3 regions of the Cronobacter muytjensii ATCC 51329 genome follow, and region 3 is predicted to be linked to each of the others. Evidence: predicted binding sites of a transcription regulator. Region 3 holds the regulator's gene; each other region holds the start of a gene.
What was found. Region 3 encodes LexA, which represses DNA repair genes until DNA is damaged. Its sites were predicted from a motif close to TNCTGTATGTACATACAGNA; they were not measured.
Positions count from the first base shown of each region.

Region 1: sulA (SOS-induced cell division inhibitor SulA) is a predicted target of LexA. The motif match lies at 2,766-2,785, and genes of this name have one in related genera.
Region 2: umuD (translesion error-prone DNA polymerase V autoproteolytic subunit) is a predicted target of LexA. The motif match lies at 3,004-3,023, and genes of this name have one in related genera.

Region 1 is NZ_CP012268.1:2,441,828-2,446,551, forward strand. It holds gene yccS (YccS family putative transporter) at 1-1,983, shown strand, start outside; gene AFK63_RS11400 (TfoX/Sxy family DNA transformation protein) at 1,974-2,588, opposite strand; gene sulA (SOS-induced cell division inhibitor SulA) at 2,806-3,312, shown strand; gene ompA (porin OmpA) at 3,671-4,714, shown strand.
Region 2 is NZ_CP012268.1:1,797,457-1,802,180, reverse strand. It holds gene AFK63_RS08385 (ASCH domain-containing protein) at 1-384, shown strand, start outside; gene AFK63_RS08380 (hypothetical protein) at 602-1,327, shown strand; gene umuC (translesion error-prone DNA polymerase V subunit UmuC) at 1,282-2,550, opposite strand; gene umuD (translesion error-prone DNA polymerase V autoproteolytic subunit) at 2,552-2,971, opposite strand; gene AFK63_RS08365 (peptidase U32 family protein) at 3,177-4,724, opposite strand, start outside.
Region 3 is NZ_CP012268.1:146,257-150,980, forward strand. It holds gene plsB (glycerol-3-phosphate 1-O-acyltransferase PlsB) at 1-1,661, opposite strand, end outside; gene AFK63_RS00780 (diacylglycerol kinase) at 1,794-2,162, shown strand; gene lexA (transcriptional repressor LexA) at 2,271-2,879, shown strand; gene dinF (MATE family efflux transporter DinF) at 3,002-4,309, shown strand; gene AFK63_RS00795 (CsbD family protein) at 4,521-4,724, shown strand, end outside.

The DNA of each region.
Region 1 (4,724 bases), 2.1 Mb from region 3:
GCCGCGCTGACCGACCTCGACGATCGCCTGACGGGCCGACTGCGAAACCTGCTGATTACGCTTATCAGTTTTTTTATCGCCTCGGCCTCGGTGGAGTTGCTGTTCCCGTGGCCGTGGCTGTTCGCCGCCGGGCTGACGGTTTCGACCATTGGCTTTATTCTGCTGGGCGGGCTTGGGCAGCGCTATGCGACTATCGCCTTCGGCGCGCTGCTGATAGCTATCTATACCATGCTTGGGGTATCGCTTTATGAGCACTGGTACCAGCAGCCGCTGCTGCTGCTCGCAGGCGCGGTCTGGTACAACCTGCTGACGCTCGCCGGGCATTTGCTCTTCCCGGTGCGGCCGTTGCAGGAAAATCTGGCCCGCTGCTATGAACAGCTGGCGCATTATCTGGAAATTAAATCGCGGCTGTTCGATCCGGATATCGAAGATGAAAGTCAGGTGCCGATGCTGGAGCTGGCGATGGCCAACAGCCAGCTGGTTGCCACGCTGAATCAGACCAAAGCCTCGCTGTTGACCCGCTTGCGCGGTGACCGCGGCCAGCGCAGCACGCGCCGCACGCTGCACTATTATTTTGTCGCGCAGGATATCCACGAGCGCGCAAGCTCCTCGCATATTCATTACCAGACACTGCGTGACACCTTTCGCTACAGCGATGTGATGTTCCGCTTCCAGCGTTTGCTCTCCATGCAGTCACAGGCGTGTCAGCAACTGGCGCGTTCCGTGCTGCTGCGCAAGCCCTACCAGCACGATCCGCGTTTCGAGCGCGCATTTACGCATCTGGAGGCCGCGCTCGATCGCACCGCGGCGGCGGGCGGGTCGGCCACACAGCTCAAAGCCGTGCAGTTTCTGGTCGCCAACCTTAAAGCCATTGACGCGCAGCTTGCCACTATTGAATCGGAGCAGCCCTTTACCCAACCTGCCGCCAGTGACAGTGAACACCGTCTGGCGGATGACAGCCTGAACGGCTTCAGCGATATCTGGTTTCGCCTGAGCCGTAACGTTACGCCGCAGTCGGCGCTGTTTCGCCACGCGGTGCGGATGTCCGTCGTACTGTGCGTCGGTTACGCTTTTATCCAGTTGACCGGCCTTAATCACGGCTACTGGATTTTGCTCACCAGCCTGTTTGTCTGTCAGCCGAACTACAACGCCACGCGCCATCGCCTGACACTGCGTATTATCGGCACGCTGGCGGGCGTCGCGGTCGGCATTCCCGTGCTCTATTTTGTACCTTCACTGGAAGGGCAACTGGTGCTGATCGTGATTACCGGCGTGCTGTTTTTTGTTTTCCGCACCGTGCAATACGCCCACGCCACGCTCTTTATCACGCTACTGGTACTTCTGTGCTTTAATCTGCTGGGCGAGGGCTTTGAAGTGGCGTTGCCGCGCGTGGTGGATACGATAATCGGCTGCGCCATCGCCTGGTTTGCGGTGAGCTTTATCTGGCCCGACTGGCGGTTCCGTCGGCTGCCAGCGGTGCTTGAGCGCGCGCTAAACGCCAACTGTCGTTATCTCGACGCGATCCTTGAACAGTATCATCAAGGGCGCGACAACCGGCTCGCCTATCGTATCGCCCGTCGCGATGCGCATAACAGCGATGCGGAGCTGGCGTCGGTGGTGTCGAATATGTCGAGCGAGCCCAGAGTCAGTGCGCAGATGCGCGATATCGCTTTCCGGTTTTTGTGTCTTAACCACACGCTTACCAGCTATATCTCCGCGCTTGGCGCGCACAGGGAAAAGCTAACGCGTCAGGAGATCCTCTCCCTGCTCGACGATGCTGTCTGTTACGTTGATGATGCGCTTCATCACCAGCCTGCTGACGACGCGCGGGTGAAGCAATCGCTGGCGGAACTGGCGCAGCGCATTGGGCAAATTGAGCCGCGCCAGGAGAGTAAAGAACCGCTGGTGCTACAGCAGATAGGACTGCTTATCTCTCCGCTGCCGGAAATCAGCCGCCTGCAGCGTCAACTGGCTCAGGAATGATTCTGTACTGAGAATTGCATAAACCATTCCAGCAGCTCTTCGCGGATTTGGGTGGGTAACGCCGCTTCATGGGTGCCGGTAATGGCGCCCTGAAGCGCGTACAACACATGCAGGCTGAGGTTTTTGCGAGCCTTGCGTAACTTCAGCCAGCACTCCTTCGCGCCAAAGGCGCATAACGTTTCCACATCCCGGATCCCGGCTTCCCAGAGCGACATTTCAAGCTGAACGTTAAGGTTTGGCAGATCTTTGACGCGCCGCTCGCGGGCACGCTCGGTTTTCTCTGCCTGCGCGCAGGCCAGCGCGATGCGCGCGTGCTCACGCAGCGCTGATGGCGAGCGCCAGAGTGTCTCATCCGCCAGATAATAGTTGAGGCTAATATGACGACCGCGCCGGGTACATACCAGCATCGGCGGATTATGCGCTTGTTGATAATCGCGGCTCTGATCGCTGGCACGCAGATACAAGCGCCCTTCCACCAGCATGGCGAATACGGCGTCGTTAATGGCGAGGCTGTAGCCGCCAAAGAGCGAACGATGAGTAACATTTCCCAGCGATGAAAGCGTATTTTGTACCCGAACCAGAGTGTCAGACGAAGCTTTATCCATGATTATTCCTTTTATATCAATAAGTAACGGATAAAAATCCCATTAGCTTTTCCTTTAACAGGAACATATGAAAGTTGCGCCCGGTGAGCAATCCGAATTTCATTTTCCAACGTCATAAGATGCAAAATTTGCGAGATGCTTTCCGAAATTTAGATTGATCTTTGGTCTCGCCAGCAGTACTGTATATGCATACAGTAACTAGTGAGGCTGGACCTTTATGTACTTTTCTCATCAAAATCGCGCGCATGGCTCCCGTCGTCTGGCAAAAGAAACGGCAGGCGCGTTAGCTCAGGCTGAAACCAAGGGATTGATAAGTGAAGTGATGTACAACGAAGATCAGCCGTGGATGACGCAACTGGTGTTGCTGCCCCTGTTGCAGCAGCTCGGTCAGCAGTCCCGCTGGCAGCTGTGGCTCACGCCGCAACAGCGTCTGAGCCGTGAATGGGTCGAATCCGCCGGTTTACCGCTGACGAAAGTAATGCAGGTGAGTCAGATGAACCCACAAGTCACTATCGACTCAATGATTCGTGCGATGGAAACGGGTAATTACAGCGTCGTGATCGCCTGGCTGCATGATGACTTAACGGATGACGAGCATCGCCGTCTGACGGAAGCGGCAGAGAAAGGAAACGCAATGGGGTTTTTAATGCGCCCTGTCCAACCCTCTCTGACCGGTGACCGACCACGTTCGGGCTTAAGAATTCACTCAAGAATGGTGCATTAATTGTTTTTAGGATAAATCCTGGTACAGATTTGTTCTCGCGCTCTGCGTTAGAGTGATTGTGGCGAATGAACGGCCAGACGGGCGATTTCGTCCGGTTTCACACTTTACGAGTGTTTAAAATTGCCGCAAAAATGTTAAATTTTGCTTTCGCAAGTTGTTTTTTTTCATATGCCTGACGGACTTCACACTTGTAAGTTTCCAACTACGTTGTAGACTTTACCTCGCCAGGGTGCTCATCAATAAACCGACAATATCGGTAGAGTAACCATTGAGCTATAACCCCGGTGAAGGATTTAACCGTGAACTTTTCCTCCCGGAAAAGCGCATGGCCTTTTTGGATGATAACGAGGCGCAAAAAATGAAAAAGACAGCTATCGCGATTGCAGTGGCACTGGCTGGCTTCGCTACCGTAGCGCAGGCCGCACCGAAAGATAACACCTGGTATGCAGGCGGCAAACTGGGCTGGTCCCAGTTCCACGATACCGGTTTTATTCCTAACGACGGTCCGACTCACGAAAGCCAGCTGGGCGCAGGCGCGTTCGGTGGTTACCAGGTTAACCCGTACGTTGGCTTCGAAATGGGCTACGACTGGCTGGGCCGCATGCCGTATAAAGGCGACACTGTAAACGGCGCTTTCAAAGCTCAGGGCGTACAGCTGACCGCTAAACTGGGTTACCCGGTAACCGACGATCTGGACGTTTACACCCGTCTGGGCGGCATGGTATGGCGTGCTGATTCCTCTTCTAACATCGCTGGCGACGACCACGACACCGGCGTTTCTCCTGTATTCGCAGGCGGCGTTGAGTGGGCAATGACTCGCGACATCGCTACCCGTCTGGAATACCAGTGGGTTAACAACATCGGCGACGCACAGACTGTTGGCGCGCGTCCGGACAACGGCATGCTGAGCGTAGGTGTTTCCTACCGTTTCGGTCAGCAGGAAGATGCAGCTCCGGTTGTAGCTCCGGCTCCGGCTCCGGCTCCGGAAGTACAGACCAAGCACTTCACCCTGAAGTCTGACGTTCTGTTCAACTTCAACAAAGCTACCCTGAAACCGGAAGGCCAGCAGGCGCTGGATCAGCTGTACTCTCAGCTGAGCAACCTGGATCCGAAAGACGGTTCTGTAGTGGTTCTGGGCTTCACCGACCGTATCGGTTCTGACGCTTACAACCAGGGTCTGTCTGAGAAACGTGCTCAGTCTGTTGTTGACTACCTGATCTCCAAAGGTATCCCGTCCAACAAGATCTCCGCACGTGGTATGGGCGAATCCAACCCGGTCACTGGCAACACCTGTGACAACGTGAAAGCTCGTGCAGCTCTGATCGACTGCCTGGGTCCGGATCGTCGCGTAGAGATCGAAGTTAAAGGCGTTAAAGACGTTGTAACTCAGCCGCAGGCTTAAGTTATACGTT
Region 2 (4,724 bases), 1.7 Mb from region 3:
AAATATCCCGGCGCGCGCGCCTGGAGTTTCGGCGATTCACCGCACATGGCGGACGAGCTGGGCGCACTGGTGGCAAGCGGCGCTAAGCGCGCGACCTGTAGCGATTATCACGCCTGGCGCCAGGACGCGGAGCCAACCCTGCCGGGGGATTACCATATTATCCTCAACGGCGCGGGCGAGCCGCTGTGCGTGATCCGCACCCACACGCTGCGGATGGTCGCGTTTTGCGACGTGACCGACACGCTGGCGGCGCTGGAAGGCGAAGGCGATTTAAGCCTCGCATACTGGCGCCATGAGCATGAAGCGTTTTTTACCCGCGCGGGTTGTTTCGCGAAAGACATGCTGCTGATGTTTGAAGAGTTTGCCCTGGTGGAGCGCTGCTGAACACGCCCTGGTTTATTCATGCGCTTCTGAAGACGTCAAGCTGTAGAGAATATGCCCCGCCATGACCGATGCCGACGGATTTATTCGCATACTGCCGCAGACTGCGCTTCAGCCCGCTTTCCGCGAGGTAGTGGATGGGTGATAAACGCCCTGGCGCGCCGTCCGGGAGATACGCTTTACAGCGTCTTACGGTAGCGTCGCGCGCGGTAACGCCGTTGTGGGCATATCCGACCTCGAACTCTGCCTCATCCTGACGCACACCGCCACCGAAGCGGAAAGCGCGCAGTTGGCCGCCATCAAACAGGAAATGGAGGCGGCGTTTCCGGTGGTGAGCAAAATCGATTTCGCTATCGGCAGCGTCGCCGGGGTGCTTGCGCCAGACAATCTTGATAGCTGGAGCTACTGGTTAAAGCATCACTGCCGCTGTCTTTATGGCGAGGATCTTTCACAGCGTTTCGCGCGTTTCAGGCCATCACGAACCATTGCGCAGGCTGTTAACGGCGATGTCGTTGCCGTGATAAACGCTGATATCGCGGCGCTTTCAGGACAGCCTGATGAAAAGGGCCGTATACCGTTCCAACGCGCGGCCGCCGGAAAACGTATTCGCGCGACGAATTTACTTCGCGCCGACGATGACACTGACTGGCCAGATACGCTGGAAGATTACCTGGCGCTGTTCGCCAAAAAGTACCCGTCAAAAGTCCACGAGTTAAACGACGTTTTACGTGAAAGCCGCACGCCTGGCGATGCGCCCGACAAGTTCATCGCGCGAACGCAGCGGTTTATGGCGTGGTTCCGCCAGCAACTGGCGGAACAGAAATCAGCGCCAGAAGCGGGGTTAGCGCGAGGCGTGAGGCCGCCCTTCTCTTGCGCGGTCCTGCCCCGTTACAGAACGGATCACCACACGCTCGCGCGCGGCAGCTCGCTGAAACGCGTGGTATAGCCGGGTGAGAGAAATTCACGCTTCATCGCCCAGGGTTTGACGATGCCCTGGCCTGCGAACCAGAGCTTGCCCTTGCCGGAGCGATTATATTCATCCAGCAAATGCATCAGCGGCGCGCTGTTGGCCTGCGGCAGATGCTCATCAAACAGATTCAGTTGCGCCACGCCCTGGCTGAAAAAATCCCCCAGCATGACGCCCGCCTTGATGTAGCGATAACCTTCGCGCCAGATGGCGTCCAGCGCGCTCACCGCCAGACGGACGATATCGCGGGTGTCGTTGGTGGGCGTCAGCGCCTGGCCGAGCGCCTGATTGCTGTAGCGCGCCTGCGGATCGTCATGCGGACTGGTGCGGATAAACACCGCCACCTGGCGGCAGAACTGATGCTCCTGACGCAGCTTTTCCGCCGCGCGCTCGGCCCAGGCGCAGACCGCCTGACGCATATCCTGATAGTCGGTCACGCGGTAGCCAAACGAGCGGCTGCAGACTATCTGCTGCTTCGGCGCGGTAAACTCATCCAGCCCCAGACACGGCTCGCCGCGCAGCTCGCGCACGGTGCGCTCCAGCACCACGTTGAAGTTTTTGCGGATAACCCACGCCGGGCTGTTCGCCAAATCAAACGCGGTGTTGATGCCCATTACGTTGAGCTTTTTGCTGAGCCGGCGGCCAACGCCCCACACTTCGTCCACGTCAAAATGCGCCAGCGCCCGGCGCAGCCGGGCCGGATCGGAGAGATCCACCACCGCGCCCGACTTCGGCCATTTTTTCGTGGCGAGATTGGCAAGCTTGGCGAGGGTTTTGGTGGGCGCGATGCCGACGCCCACCGGCAGATGGGTTTCGCGCCAGAGCCTGTCGCGGATCTCCTGTCCAAATTCCGTCAGCGCCATCACGTTGCTGACGCCGCGCAGATCGATAAACGCCTCATCGATCGAGTAGATCTCCACTTGCGGCGACATCTCTTCGAGAATATCCATCACGCGTTTGCTCATGTCGGCGTAAAAAGCGTAGTTGGAACTAAAGACCGCCACCCGGTGGCGCTCGAACAGCGCGCGCTGTTTGAAATAAGGCTCCGCCATCGTGATGCCGAGCGCTTTCGCCTGACGGCTGCGGGCAATGACGCAGCCGTCGTTATTGCTCAGCACCACGACAGGCTTATCCCTAAGATCCGGGCGAAACACCGTCTCGCAGGAGGCATAAAAGCTGTTGACGTCGACCAGCGCGTACATGTCAGCGCCTCTTTTTCAACACCCAGGTCACCACGCCGAAAATCACCAGTTCGCCGTCGCCTGCAAGCGTAATGGGCGGGAAATCCGGGTTCATTGGCACCAGCTGCGCCACCGGGCGCAGACGCAGGGTTTTTACCGTGAACTCCCCTTCCAGCGCCGCGACGACGATATCGCCCTCCTGCGGCTTCAGGGCGCTGTCGACCACCAGCAGATCGCCATCCTCAATGCCGGCGCCGTTCATCGACTCGCCAGACGCCCGGAGAAAATAGGTCGCGTTGGGATGCACAATACAGTGCGCATCCAGGCTCACGCGCTTTTCAATGTAATCCTGCGCGGGAGACGGAAAACCGCAGGCCACCTTCTCCAGAAACAGCGGCAGCCCTTCGGCATCAGGCTGTGGTAAGAGACGCATCATTAACATGGCGTGCTCCATCCGTTTATTATGTTATTGTTTACTGTGTTTATATACAGTAGTTTGAATTGCGGTATTCTGACAACCCTATTTTTAAGCGAAGCGGCGTAATTGCCTGGAGAACGGCCAGTTTTTGCGGGTTTCGTCAGCAAATGCGGGGATAACAGGCATAAAAAAGCCAGAGCGCATGCTCTGGCTTTTACGGATAGGCGAATCAGGCGCCCTTGCGTTTCGGCAGGGTTTTCAGCAGATCTTCCGGGCTGATGGAGGCTACCACGCTGCCGGGGTGCGGCATTTTCAGGATGTGGTTTTTGATTTTGCCGACCACGTGCATTTCACAGGGTTTGCAGTCAAAGCGCAGCGTCAGCACTTCGTCGCCGTGCACCAGCTGCATCGGCGTCGCCTTCCAGCTCTTGATGTTGCCCTTCGCCTGTTTCGGACAGAGGTTAAAGGCAAAGCGCAGGCAGTGTTTGGTGATCATCACCGGCACGTCGCCTTTTTCTTCGTGCGCTTCATAAGCGGCATCAATCAGCTGCACGCCATAGCGCTGATAAAATTCACGCGCTTTATGGTTATAGACGTTGGCGAGGAAGCTCAGGTGCGTTTCCGGATAGACCGGCGGCGGCACGGAAACCGGCTTGCGCACGCCGCGCTGGTAATTCGCCAGACGCGCGGCGTCCAGCGCCTCGACAGCCTCGCGGCGCAAGGCGTTGAGCTGGCCGTTCGGCACGAACAGCGCGCCCGGAAGCGTAATCTGCACGTCGCGGGCGAAATAGATAGTCTGCCCCAGTTTCGCCAGGCCCTCTTTCAGGCTGGTCAGCGCTTTATCCGGGTTATTGGCCTCGTCGAACTGCCCGTCCAGCGTATGCGTCACGCTGACGCCGTCTTCGCTGGTTAAGGTCAGAATTAGCTGTTCCTGCCAGCCGCCAAGCTCGATATCCACCGCCACGCGGCGCTCGCTGGAGGTTTTCAGCAGCGCCTGCTGCCAGTTGTGATCGAGATTGCGGTTAAGCGTGTGGCGCGGGCGCAGGGTTTTCAGCGCGGCGGGCATCTCGTTCGGGAAAACGCGATAGCGGTTTTCGCCGGTTTTTTCCGCCACGTTAACGCGAAAACCCACCACTTCGCGCTTGATCATGACGTTCAGCCCGTCGCCATTAGCGAGCGGCTCGGTGGTTTCGACATCCAGATGATCTTTCGCAACGCTCAGCACTTCGCCGACCGGCAGGCCGACAAACGTCGGCGTGTCGAACGCGCCGATATCAATCTTACGGGCATTCACGAAGTAATCGGTGCTGCCGCGATGGAAGGTTTTCTCGGTGGATGGCACGAAATAGTGCGCCGTGTTGCCGGCGGAAGACCGCGCAAGATCGCCGCGATCTTCGATAATCGCGTCAAGCATCTGACGGTAGTGCGCCGTGATATTTTTCACGTAGCTCATGTCTTTGTAGCGCCCTTCAATCTTGAAGGAGCGCACGCCCGCGTCGATAAGCGCCGCCAGGTTGGCGGTCTGATCGTTGTCTTTCATCGACAACAGGTGTTTTTCATAGGCCACCACGCGGCCCTGATCGTCTTTCAGGGTGTACGGCAGACGGCAGGCCTGCGAGCAGTCGCCGCGGTTGGCGCTGCGCCCCGTCTGGGCGTGGGAGATATAGCACTGGCCCGAATAGGCCACGCAGAGCGCGCCGTGAATAAAGAATTCGATAGTGGCGTCAGTGCTTTCGTGAATGGCGCGGATCTGGTTGAGGTTCAGTTCGCGCGCCAG
Region 3 (4,724 bases):
CTCAGATAGCACTCCAGCTGTTCGGTCAGTTGCTCGCGGGTTAACGAGCGCTGACGCGACGCCAGCAGCGCGGTGCAGCAAAGGTTCATGGCGTTAGCTGCGCCTGCGTTGTTGATGCGCACCATCAGTTGGGCGGCAATTTCATTCACTGTCGGCGTCAGCCAGGCCGGACGCACCGCTTCGATCGGGTCGATGGCGTCGCGCCACTCCGGCACATGCTGGTTAAGGAAGGTGATAAGCGGCAGCGGTTCGCCGAAATTCACGTAACCCTGGCCTAAATTACGCAGCTTGCTCAGGCCGCGCAGCATCTGCAGCAGGCTCTCTTTTTCTTTGGTGGCGCCACGCAACTCTTTGGCGTAAGTGCCCACTTCCATCACGTGTTCATAGCCGATATAAATCGGCACCAGCGTAATTGGACGCGTGCCGCCGCGCAGCATCGCCTGGATAGTCATGGAGAGCGTGCCGGTTTTCGGGTCAAGCAGACGGCCGGTGCGCGAACGTCCGCCCTCCACAAAATACTCTACCGAATAGCCGCGGCTGAAAAGCTCGCCCAGATATTCACGAAACACCGTCGAATAGAGCTTGTTGCCTTTAAAGGTGCGGCGAATAAAGAAAGCGCCCAGCCGGCGGAAAATCGGCCCGGCTGGCCAGAAATTCAGGTTGATGCCCGCAGCGATGTGCGGCGGCACCAGCCCCTGGTGATAAAGCACATAAGAGAGCAGCAGATAATCCATGTGGCTGCGGTGGCAGGGCACATAAACAATCTCGTGACCATCATGCGCCAGCTGACGCACGCGCTCGGCGTTATGGACGTTGATACCCTGATACAGACGGTTCCAGGTAAAGCCCAGGACGCGATCGGTAATACGAATGGCTTCGTAGGAGAAGTCCGCGGCAATCTCTTCCATCAACGCGACGGCATTCTGCTGGGCTTTCTCATGCGAGATTTTTTTAGTACGCGCTTCATCTTCCACCGCGCGGGCGATGGCTTTTGAAGAGAGCAGCTTGTTAAAGAGATCCTGGCGCGCCGGCAGGCGTGGGCCGACGGCGGCGAGGCGCTGGCGAGCGAAATGCATACGCGCCACGCGGGCCAGCTTCTGGGCGATACGTTTGTCGGTGCCGTGCTCCGTCGCCATGCGACGCAGCGACACGGGCGGCGAGAAACGGACAAAGCTGTCGCGACCAAGCCAGGAGACCGCGAAGAATTTCTGGATGCCGTTCAGCATGCGCAGCGGCGGGTTTTCCACGCCTTTTTCACGGCCCGGCGCACGGCCAAACATCACAGAGACCGGCACCATCTGAACGTCGAGATCCGGGTTGTTGCGGTGCAGGTCGAGATAGTTGTGGAACAGCTTGATCGACTCTTCTTTCGGCGTGTAATAAGTGAACACGCGGGGGCCGCCGTGGATAAACACATAGCGCGGCAGTTCAGTGCCGTCGATAACCAGCGGCTCCAGAGGATCTGGCAGATCGTGCGCCAGGCACTGGGCACGCAGCGTCAGGAGATCCGCCTTCGAGTTATACGGCAGCACATACATGATGGGGCGTGAAGTATCGAGCCCAAGTTCGGGGCAGGGTGCCGCCGGGATGGACTTGCTTTTTACCAGCACGCTTAATGGTAAATTAAGTAATTTGTAGTAAATTCGTGGCCAACCGGACATAAACGATGTAAAGCCTCTGGTTAATAATGCAATTGCGGCGCAAGAATATCAGAAACTCCGTAGAATTTCTGTGGTGCTTCTTTATCGAAGCGCATTAGCATTGACGCCTGAATTTAAAAAAGGTTTCTTGTCATGGCCAATAACACCACGGGGTTAACCCGAATTATTAAAGCAGCAGGCTATTCCTGGAAGGGATTGCGCGCTGCCTGGAAAAATGAAGCTGCGTTTCGCCAGGAGGCGGTCGCCGTTATTGCAGCAATTATTATCGCTTGCTGGCTGGACGTCGACCCGATGACCCGTTTGTTCCTTATTAGCTCCGTTATGCTGGTGATGATCGTTGAGATCCTTAACAGCGCCATCGAAGCGGTGGTGGATCGCATTGGCCCTGAATTTCATGAACTTTCGGGGCGCGCCAAGGACATGGGGTCCGCCGCGGTACTGCTGTCGATTATCCTCGCGCTGGTCGTGTGGGTCACGCTGCTCTGGCAGCATTTGCGATAAGTTTTCCAGAAATTGCTAAAGAAGCGCTTTTTTAACCGGTTATGGTTTTAAAATCGCCTTTAGCTGTATATACTCACAGCATCACTGTATATGCACCCAGGGGGCGGAATGAAAGCATTAACTACCAGGCAACAAGAGGTGTTTGATCTCATTCGGGATCACATCAGCCAGACCGGCATGCCGCCTACGCGCGCGGAGATTGCGCAACGTCTGGGTTTCCGTTCGCCTAACGCGGCGGAAGAGCATCTTAAAGCGCTGGCGCGCAAAGGGGTGCTTGAGATTGTTTCCGGCGCGTCGCGCGGTATTCGTCTGCTGCAGGAAGAAGAAAACGGTCTGCCGCTGGTGGGGCGTGTCGCGGCGGGCGAGCCGCTGCTGGCGCAGCAGCATATCGAAGGCCACTATCAGGTTGACCCGGGCCTGTTTAAGCCGAATGCGGATTTCCTGCTGCGCGTAAGCGGGATGTCGATGAAAGATATCGGAATTATGGACGGCGATCTGTTAGCAGTTCATAAAACGCAGGATGTGCGCAACGGCCAGGTCGTTGTGGCGCGCATTGACGATGAAGTAACGGTAAAGCGCCTGAAAAAACAGGGCAATGTCGTTGAGCTGCTGCCAGAAAATAACGAGTTCAAACCTATCGTTGTCGATCTGCGCGAGCACAACTTCTCTATCGAAGGCCTGGCGGTCGGCGTTATTCGCAACGGCGAGTGGCTCTGACAGCTTTCCCGGCTTCGTAACGCTTCATTACCGTAACTGGCCCGCCCCGGTTACGGTAATGACTCTCCTGCTCCGCTAATTTTATACACGGTTTTCTTCGCGTAACGGCATCGGAACGCCATATGCCTTTTCTGACCTCTACCGACAAAGCCCTCTGGCGCCTCGCGCTGCCAATGATATTCTCCAATATCACTGTGCCCTTGCTCGGGCTGGTGGATACCGCGGTAATCGGCCATCTCGACAGCCCCGTTTATCTGGGCGGCGTCGCGGTCGGCGCGACCGCCACCAGTTTTCTCTTTATGCTGCTGCTCTTTTTGCGCATGAGCACCACCGGCCTTACCGCACAGGCGTTCGGCGCGCGCGATCCGGCGGCGCTGGCCCGCGCGCTGGTGCAGCCAATGGCGCTGGCGCTTCTCGCAGGTACGCTGATTATCGCGCTACGCGAGCCGCTGATTGCTCTGGCGCTACATATCACAGGCGGTAGCGACGCCGTGCTGACGCAGGCACGACGATTTCTGGAGATTCGCTGGCTGAGCGCGCCCGCGTCGCTGGCGAACCTGGTTTTGCTGGGATGGCTGCTTGGCGTGCAGTACGCAAGAGCGCCAGTCATTCTGCTCGTCGTCGGCAACCTGCTTAATATCGCGCTCGATCTCTGGTTTGTGATGGGGCTTGGCCTGAACGTGCAGGGCGCAGCGCTCGCGACCGCCATCGCAGAGTACGCGACGCTTGGCATCGGGCTGATAATGGCAGTCCGTGTGCTGCGCCTGCGTGGTATTACGCTCGCGATGCTGAAAACCGCCTGGCGCGGCGGCATCGGCAGGCTACTGGCGCTGAACCGGGATATCATGCTGCGCTCGCTGCTGCTGCAACTCTGTTTCGCGTCTGTTACCGTTTTCGGCGCGCGGCTCGGCAGCGATATTGTTGCCGTTAACGCGCTCCTGATGACCTTGCTCACGTTCACTGCCTATGCGCTCGACGGGTTCGCCTACGCAGTGGAAGCCCATGCCGGGCAGGCGTTTGGCGCAAAGGATAAATCGCAGCTGCACAGCGTCTGGCGCGCGGCGTGCCGACAGGCTGGAATGGTGGCGCTCGCGTTTGCGTTGATGTACGCCATCGCGGGGCAGCAGATCGTGTCGCTGTTAACCTCTCTGCCTTCGCTGCAGGCGCTGGCGCAACCCTATCTCTTCTGGCAGGTGATCCTGCCTGTTGTCGGCGTCTGGTGTTATCTGCTGGACGGGATGTTTATCGGCGCGACGCGCGGGGCGGAGATGCGCAACAGTATGGCTGTCGCGGCGCTGGGGTTTGGCCTCACGCTGCTGACGCTCCCGAGTCTCGGCAACCACGGGCTGTGGCTGGCGCTCACCGTTTTTCTGGCGCTGCGCGGACTGTCGCTCGGCTATTTATGGCGTCGCGGCCGCCTGCTGCACTAAGCTTTTCCGCTACGATAACGCTGACGTGACAACCGATAGATTATCCGTGTCAGCGCTTCGTTATGGTTAAAGATTCTGAATATCCCGCCACGGTTAAAATTGACGTCTAAAATAAGTAGTACGTTCAGCAAATGATGAAGACAACTCTGGCTGAGCCCCCACAGGAAAACCTGTGAGACTGATTCACTACCGAATGTTAAAGGAGACGTCTATGAACAGAGATGAAGCTGGCGGTAACTGGAAACAGTTTAAAGGTAAAGTGAAAGAACAATGGGGTAAATTAACCGACGATGATATGACTATCATCGAAGGGAAACGTGACCAGCTGGTAGGTAAAATCCAGGAACGTTACGGTTACGCGAAAGATGAAGCCGACAAGGAAGTGACTGACTGGGAATCTCGCCACGATTACCGC